DNA from 2 places in the Halomonas sp. HAL1 genome. Region 1 is predicted to be linked to the other one. Evidence: predicted binding sites of a transcription regulator. Region 1 holds the regulator's gene; the other holds the start of a gene.
What was found. The regulator PhoB, encoded in region 1, activates phosphate uptake and scavenging genes when phosphate is short. The targets are predictions, from matches to a motif close to TGTCATANNNNTGTCANA.
Positions count from the first base shown of each region.

Region 1 (4,424 bases):
CAACAATCGCCACCCTTGCTGAGCCTTGGCCTAACGCCTGATGAAAGCGTCGGTAGTCGTCTAGGTCATTAATGGTGAAGCAGCGTGGGGCTACGCTGGGGTCGATGCTGAACGGCATCCTGGGGGCAGCGCCGGTGGCTAATACCAGTGTTTCGTAGCTTAGTTTTGAAGAGCTTAGTTTTTCATAGTTGGGCGCTTGTCCAGCGTCGAGAAGCAGTGTCCGGTTATCCACATCCAGTGCCGCCACGGGGGTGTGGGTAATGATGCGGGCGTTTAACTCATCGCCCAGCTCGGCAGCGTTTCGCTGGGCCAGTTTGTTGGGCGCTAGGCCTTTAGCGAAGCCGGTGGAGAGTAACGGTTTGCTGTAATCGTCACCGCTGTCAGCACTAATCAACGTGATTGACCGCTGGTCACCGAGACGGCGCAGTGCCCGGGCTAAGCCAATCCCGGCCATTCCCGTGCCAATAATGACCAGCGCAGCGTGGGATGAAGAGAGCTCTGGTTGTGAGGTGGGCATGCAGACACCAAAAAAGTCGCTGAAACAAAAGCCTGTTAGTGCTGCATGTTACACTAGCCGACCCGTTTATTGCCCTGGAGAACTTGGTGACGCCTGCAGCTTTTCGGCAAACTCCTCACTTTTCGCGCTGGCGGCCCGTTGATGCGGCGCGACCTGCCATGAGTACTTCCTGGTGGCAGTGGGTTGCCTCAACCGACTCATTAACCGCCCGCTTAATAGCCGCAGGAGGTGAAAAGCAGTTTCGCGTTCGACTGCTACGCCAGGGCGTAGGCTGGCCGCGAGCGGATGAGGCACGGGCGTTGGGCATTGCTCCCAAACGCTATGCATGGCTGCGTGAAGTCGCGCTGTGCTTGGATGAAACGCCGTGGGTGGTGGCGCGCTCCGTCGCCCCGCTTACTCAGTTAAAGGGCCAGCGTTTGGAAGGGTTAGGTGAGCGCTCGCTAGGCAGTTGGTTATTTCGTCAGCCAGGTTTAATTCGCGGGCCGCTTGAGGCCACTACCCAATCCTCCTTATTTGCTCGTATGAACGGTATCGAAAGTGACTGTACCTGGGGCCGACGTTCAGTGTTTTATCACGGCGGTAATCACGGTGGGCTGTCGTTATTGGTGCAGGAGTATTTTTTGCGTGCGATGGCGGATGACCTTGATCTGCCATCGCGCTAGGCTAGCGCCTGCATCTTATTTTTCGTGAGGTAAGCATGGATCGTTCACTGTTGCGGCCGAAGGGATGGGCTCGCGTGGCAGATTTTATACAGCTGATGCGTTTGGATCGACCCATTGGCACTTGGCTGTTGATGTGGCCGACGCTTTGGGCGCTGTGGATTGCCGCTGAAGGGGTACCCGGCCGTGATGTGCTGCTGATTTTTGTGGCCGGTGTTTACGTCATGCGCGCGGCTGGCTGCGTGGTGAACGATTATGCAGATCGCCATTTCGATGGCCATGTGAAACGCACTAAGCATCGCCCGCTCGCCACAGGTCGAATCAGCGAAACCGAGGCTCAATTGCTGTTTATTGGTTTGGTGGCCGCAGCGTTTATTCTGGTGCTACTGACTAATTGGTTTACGGTGCTGCTCTCGCTGGGCGGGGTATTTCTGGCAGTTATTTACCCGTTCATGAAGCGTTATACCCATTTTCCCCAGGTGGTGCTGGGGGCGGCATTCTCATGGGCAATTCCAATGGCCTTTGGCGCCGTGCTGGGCCATGTGCCGTTGGAAGCATGGCTGCTTTTCTGTGCAAACGTGCTATGGACGGTGGCATACGACACGCAATACGCCATGGTCGATCGCGACGATGATTTAAAAATTGGCATTAAATCGACAGCCGTGCTGTTTGGCGACGCGGATCGCCTGATAATCGGCCTACTCCAGGTAGCCACCCTGGGGTTGCTGGCATGGGTAGGCTGGCGGGTCGGGTTAGGTGGGTTCTTTTGGCTAGGGCTCGCTGCAATGGCGGCAACTTTCCTGCATCAGCAGCGCTTAATTCGTTATCAGGAGCGGGATCCCTGTTTCCAGGCGTTTCTGAATAATCACTGGTCGGGGCTGCTGATTTTTACTGGTATTGCGCTAAGTTGGTGGCCTGCGGCGGGTCAGTAACTGCCATTGTCATGTAACTGTCATCAAGTCATGGTGTTATCGTCACTGACATGTCATTGAACTGTTTTTCTTTGAACTGGCTTTTTTGCACACCGTGAGGCTCTGGTATGACCGCCAAAACCGTTCTGATTGTCGATGATGAATCGTCGATTCGCGAGATGATCGCGGTAGCGCTGGAAATGGCTGACTACCGTGTGCTCGAAGCAGATAACGCCCAGGATGCTCATGCCATGGTGGTTGACCACCAACCTGATTTATTGCTGCTTGACTGGATGATGCCTGGCACCAGCGGTATTGAGCTGGCTAGGCGTTTGAAGCGCGAAGAAGCTACCGCCGAGATCCCGATTATTATGCTGACCGCTAAAGGCGAAGAGGATAATAAGATCCAAGGGCTTGAAGCCGGTGCCGATGATTACATCACCAAGCCTTTTTCTCCACGCGAATTGGTGGCACGGCTGAAAGCGGTGCTGCGTCGTGCGACACCGCGTGGCGTTGAGGACCCGATTGAGATTAATGGCCTGTTGCTTGATCCGGTAAGCCACCGGGTAAGCGCTCACGGTAAAGCGTTGGAAATGGGTCCGACCGAGTATCGTCTGCTGCAGTTTTTTATGACCCATCAAGAGCGCGCTTACACACGTAGCCAACTGCTTGACCAAGTATGGGGTGGTAATGTGTATGTCGAAGAGCGTACGGTCGATGTGCATATTCGACGCTTACGAAAAGCGCTGGGCGATGTGCATCAAAACCTGATTCAAACGGTTCGGGGTACCGGATACCGTTTCTCTGCACGGGTGTAAATGTGCGCCTATGGAGCCGTGAACTGTGGCGTCTAGCGTGGCTGGCCACACTGGGTACTTGTTTAGGCTGGTTATTGGGCTCAGCAGGGCTAGGGCTTGCGGCAGGGCTTGCAGTATGTCTGTTTTATCACTTGCGGCAGCTACGCGAACTTTATTTATGGCTAACCCTACATCCTCACGATGAGCCGCCTGCCGCTCACGGTATGTGGGGTGAATTGTTTGATCGTTTATACCGCTATCAGAAAAGCCAGCGTATAACGCAAAGTCGGCTGCGTGCTACCTTGGCCCGTATTCAAGAGTCGTCTGAAGCGATGCGTGACAGTGTGGTCATGCTCGACCGCCACGGTGATCTAGAGTGGTGGAACAGCGCTGCAACGAACATGCTAGGGCTACAAACTGCCCATGATCGTGGTCAGCACATTACCAACCTACTGCGCGAGCCAAGTTTCATCCGCTACTTCAATGCGCGGGAGTATGGCGAGCCGCTAACGCTGACATCGCCGATTGACGAGCGTCGAATCCTGCAGTATCAAATTACCCTGTACGGTGACGATGAACGGCTGGTAATGGCCCGGGATATCACGCGCTTGCATCGCCTGGAACAGATGCGGCGCGACTTTGTTGCCAACGTCTCTCACGAGCTGCGCACGCCGCTAACCGTCCTTTCCGGCTATCTGGAAACCTACAGCGATATTGCTGACCAGTTGCCTCCGCGTTTGGGCAAAAGCATCAACCAGATGCAGGAACAGACGCAGCGAATGCAAAACCTGGTCAATGATCTATTGCTGCTCTCTCGGTTAGAAATCGACCAGGGGGGGAAAGATCACCATCCGCTGTCGCTAGGGCCTTTGCTACAAAGCATCTGTGATGATGCGCTGGCGCTGTCGAATCAGCGTCATACCATTACTGTCGCGCTTGAAAGCGATGCACGCCTGCTGGGTAGTGAACAGGAGATTCGTAGCGCCATCTCTAACCTCGCCTTCAATGCCGTTCGCTATACGCCAGCAGGTAGCCACATCACCTTACGCTGGAAAGCTAGCGCGACTGGCGGCGGCTGTATTGATGTGGAAGACAATGGTGAAGGCATCGATCCCGTCCATATTCCCCGACTAACCGAACGTTTTTACCGTGTCGATAAAGGCCGTAGCACCGCAACTGGCGGCACGGGCTTAGGCTTGGCGATCGTTAAGCACGTACTATTACGCCACGATGCGCAATTACAGATTGAATCCCACCCGGGTAAAGGGGCGCTTTTTCGCTGCTCATTTCCCGCTTCACGTCTTGTATAGGGCTCCGTAAGCGACCTCTCGCACCATACCTGTAAAGGTGTGTAATATTGGCATGTAAGGTTGGTAAGAGTTTACTCATGTGCCATTTTTACACAGCTTTTAAGCTTGGTATTTCTATTTTAACAGAACGCTACAGCTTGGCTTGTTTTAATTAATACATTGATTTTTAATTGCTTTATCCTGTTTTTTGGCATTTGGCATGCCCGCTGCATTGTTAAAGATAAGGAAGA
Region 1 is NZ_CP130610.1:4,147,173-4,151,596, reverse strand. It holds gene Q3Y66_RS19310 (NAD(P)/FAD-dependent oxidoreductase) at 1-517, opposite strand, end outside; gene Q3Y66_RS19305 (chorismate lyase) at 556-1,179, shown strand; gene ubiA (4-hydroxybenzoate octaprenyltransferase) at 1,215-2,108, shown strand; gene phoB (phosphate regulon transcriptional regulator PhoB) at 2,216-2,905, shown strand; gene phoR (phosphate regulon sensor histidine kinase PhoR) at 2,908-4,194, shown strand.

Region 2 (4,424 bases), 350 kb from region 1:
GACCACAAACAGAATCGCGATGATGATCTCTTGAAAGGTGCGCGAAACGGCAATAATCGCGCGACACACAAAGTAGATCGGTAGCGGTGAAATATTGCGCGCGGCCCCTAAGCCCACGGGAATCGCCAGCAAAACGCCCAAAACCGTCGAGGTGAGCGTCATGGTCAAACTTTCCATCAGGCCCGCCACAATATCGCTCTGACGGCTAACAAAATCGGGCTGCATAAAGGCGCCCAAGAAGTTAACCGCCCGCCCCGCGCCTTCCGCTACCCGCGCCCAGTTGACTTCTACCGAGGCGAGCGCCAACACCAAATAGATCATCGCGCCAATCACCAGCCCCCAACGCAAGCGCGGGTTCTCAACCATTGGCAGGCGCCGCCACTGCCCCCGCTGGGCCGCCTGTTGGCGCGCCTGCTCTTGTGTTAGCTGCGTCTCTGCCCGTTCGTTCATTGAGCACTCCCTGCTGCCATCGGCGGCAGGCCGCGCTGATAAGAAGCCGCTTCTGAAGTATCGTCAGACGTGTCGCCGTCCATCGGTTCAGGAGTTGTATCCCAATCCTCTTCGCCATAAATGGTCGTGAGCATCTCACTGGTGAGCTCACTAGGCAGGCCGTCAAAGACAATTTTACCAGCCCGCAGGCCGACAATTCGGTCAGCAAACTGCTGAGCCAACGCGACATCGTGAATATTGATGATCGCCGCCAAATCACGCTCAGCACACAGCTCGCGAATCAGGCGCATGATTTGGCGCGAGGTTTTCGGGTCGAGGCTGGCGGTAGGTTCGTCAACTAGCAGGAGCTTGGGGCTCTGCAGCAGCGCCCGGGCGATACCGACACGCTGACGCTGGCCGCCGGAAAGCGCATCGGCGCGCTTATCGATAGCGTGAGTAAGCCCGACCCGTTCAAGTAGTCGAAAGGCTTCGACCACCGCCTCCTGGGGATAGCGACGCAAAAAACTGCGCCAAAAACCAACATAGCCGAGCTGGCCGGAGAGCACGTTCTCCATCACGGTGAGCCGGTCTACCAGGGCATACTCCTGGAAAATCATTCCCATTGAGCGTCGTGCTTGGCGAAGCTTATGACCTGAGAGCTTGGTCAGCTCGGTGTCTTCCAGGCGAATGCTGCCCTGAGTAGGTTCAACTAACCGGTTTACACAGCGAATCAGGGTGCTTTTGCCCGCGCCTGACGGCCCAATCAGCGCCATCACCTGGCCGTTGGGTAGCGTGAGCTCAATGTCCGTTAGCGCCCGATCCCCGGTGGGGTAGCGCTTGCCTACGCCGCTAAGTGTTAACATTTTTCCCACCTCGTATATATAGCGAAACGGCCAGAAAGGTTAGCCTTCCTGGCCGAGCAGTACCGTCTACCCAATCGATCAGTCGCAGTCGTAAGTCACACCGTTAGCATCAGCAATGGTGCGAATAACCGACCAGTTTTCCTGATAGGTAATCGGAATAAACTGCGCTTCACCGGAGTTGGCGAATTCGGATTCAAGGGCAGTGCCTTCCCAGTCGTAGCTGAAGAACGCATCCTGAATTTTCTCGGCAAGTTCCGGGTTCAGGTTATTCGCCAGCCCGTAAGCGGTGGTGGGGAAGGTATCGGAGGTGTAGATCACTTCGTAATCGCCCTCTGTCACAACATCACGTGCCAGCATGCGGCGTGCCACTGAGTTGGCGATGGCAGCGGCGTCGTAGTCTTCGTTCACCACACCTAAGATAGAGTTGTCGTGGGAGCCAGAAAAGGCAGTTTCAAAATCTTCGCCCGCTTCCATACCGTACTCGGAGCGCAGCAGTGCAGAGGGCGCGCGGAAACCGGAGTTAGAGGTCTCAGACGTAAAGGCCAGTTGGCGACCCTCTAGATCCTCAACGGACTCAATGCCGCTGCCAGGATAGGTGATGATCTCCATTTCATAGCCAAAGCTGCCATCGTCTGCCGCCATCATGGCAAACGGACGGAAACCACCGCAGTTGACCGCGACCGGTACACCACCGGTGTTAAAACCGGCGACGTGCAAGCGGCCAGCGCGCAGCGCTTCCTGCTGGGCGGCGTTGGACTGCACGGGGAAGAACTGAACTTCTTTGCCGGTTGCTTCGCTTAGGTGCTCCAGGAAGTCAGACCATACGTCGGCGTAAACCGCTGGGTCTTCCACTGGCGTGTAGGCAAACACGAGCGTATCGGGATCGGCCCACTGTGACTCATCGCTAGGCGCATCAGCGATCATATCGCCATCGTTATCGACATAACGCGATGAAAGATCCGCTGAGGCATTCACCGCGACCAACGCGAAAGCGCTGGCAACGGCGGCGCTGATCAATGTGCGGGGAAGCGCATGGGCAAGTGAGGAGATCTGCATGGGGCACCTAAAGTGTTGTTAAAAGATAGCCACAATCCTGACCACTTCAGATGACAACGGCGGGGCATTTATATGACCGCTTGGTGACGATTTTGCTAACGTAACATGACATTGACGCTTTACTGGCTAACGCAGCTACCGCGACGCTCAACAAACAGGCTGTTACCAGGAATTTTTTTGGCTTGATGCTTCAGTTCAGACAGCTCAGCGGCAATATCCAGCGCTCTGCAAGTAGCTGTATCGGTAACAGGTTTTACTGCAATCGACACGCTGACAAAGGGGAAAAACGTCACGCTATTTTGTCGGTTTTCAATCTGAATCCCGCCTTTCAGCCGGTCCGCTTCTTCATAGAAACCGGGGGCCATCACTTCAAATGAGCGCAGGATTTGGCCGCAAACACTTTCCCAATGGCTGGGCGGTAGCAACATCATAAAATCATCACCGCCAATATGGCCGATAAAACCACCCGCGCTTTCCACCTGGGCCTGCAGCAGCCGCGATAGCGAAATAATCACCTGGTCGCCCCGGGCATAGCCGTAAGCATCGTTAAACGCCTTAAAATTATCCAAATCGACATAAGCGGCCGCAAAGCCCTGCTCGGCGGCTAAATAAGCGACCAGCGTTTCGTTAATCAGGATATTGCCCGGCAAGCCGGTCAGCGGATTGGCATGGCGTGCTTGGCGCACCTGAATCGCGGTGATTTCACGCAAAAGGTCAACGATATTACCCATGCCCACGTAATCACCTTCATCATTGGTGATCACAAAGTCTTCCTGCTCAATATCATGGCTATCGGTCAGTTGCTGGCTCAACACCTCAAGCGGGGTATCTGCTTCAGCCACCAGCATGCGTACATCGGCCACGTCCAATACGCAGCGCTTGGCATACAGCGCATGGCTATAAGGGTTGGTGAACAGGGTTAAAAAAGCATTGCGACGCACCACTGCCACGGGCTTACCGTCCTCCAATACGGCCACACAGCGCAAGCTGGGTTGGCGGCGAAACCGCTCGGAGATGATTGGCACTGCACAGTCAGTGGTGATGGCCTCAATCGTGCGCAAAATAGAGCGCGCAGTGCGGCCAGCAGGGCTTTTTAACTGAGTTGTCGCGGGCAGCAGCATGTTGAGCTGTAAAGGCGGCTGCGGGCTTGGCCGCGCAAAATAGAAGCCTTGCAGTAGCGCAAGACCACGGTCGAGTTCCCACAAGCAGAGATGCTCCGCCGCAGTCTCCACGCCTTCGGCTATTAGCTGGCAATCCAAGCTGCGCGCCACATCAAGAATCGAGCGAAGAAATTCGCGCTTCGCAGGCTCCTGATCAATCCCTGAGATAAAGTGCCGATCAAGCTTGACGAAATCAGGCCGCAGCTCTGACCAGTGGCGCAGGCTTGAGTGCCCTGCCCCCAAGTCATCCAGCGCCACCTGAAAGCCCATGTCACGGTAATGATCCACCGCTTGGCGCATTAACTCATAGTCATGAATCGGCACATGTTCGGTGAGCTCAATCACTACTCGCTCTGGAGGCAGGCCGCTCTCGCGAATGAAGCCCAACGTTAAGCCTTCGCGAAAATCACGCTCAACGATGGTTAACGGCATGACGTTAAGAAAGAGCAGGCCGGGCAGTTCAAGTTCGGCAAAGCGTTGAATCGCCAAGCGTCGGCAGAGTAAATCTAACTCCACTAGCTGCCCTGCCTGGGTGGCCACATCAAACAGCCGTAACGGCGAGTGCAGCGGTGACGTTTTGGGGCCACGAATCAGTGCTTCGTAGCCATAAATCGCCTGCTGGTTGGCATCCACAATGGGCTGAAAGAGCACCTGCAGCTCTTCGGTCGCAATAATTTGGTTAAGCCACTGCGCTTCTTGTGCGGTCATTTGCCTACTGTCCTATTCATCAGCCCCCGTTTACCTTCACAAGGCAGCCGGGCACTGATGTGCAGCCTTCCTTAGCGGTGATTGGTAGGCTGTAAGCATGCGTCTTTTTCGTGACGCTCTCATGACAAATGGCGACTCAGGCAGTGAACACCCAACCACTTTTAACGACAGATGTTATTTATTTAAGAGGCTTTTCAGGCGGCGGAAA
Region 2 is NZ_CP130610.1:249,741-254,164, reverse strand. It holds gene phnE (phosphonate ABC transporter, permease protein PhnE) at 1-450, opposite strand, end outside; gene phnC (phosphonate ABC transporter ATP-binding protein) at 447-1,292, opposite strand; gene phnD (phosphate/phosphite/phosphonate ABC transporter substrate-binding protein) at 1,371-2,348, opposite strand; gene Q3Y66_RS01185 (bifunctional diguanylate cyclase/phosphodiesterase) at 2,468-4,216, opposite strand; gene Q3Y66_RS01180 (alkaline phosphatase D family protein) at 4,395-4,424, opposite strand, start outside.
Region 2: a site for PhoB is predicted at 2,420-2,437, ahead of phnD (phosphate/phosphite/phosphonate ABC transporter substrate-binding protein). Genes of this name have one in related genera too.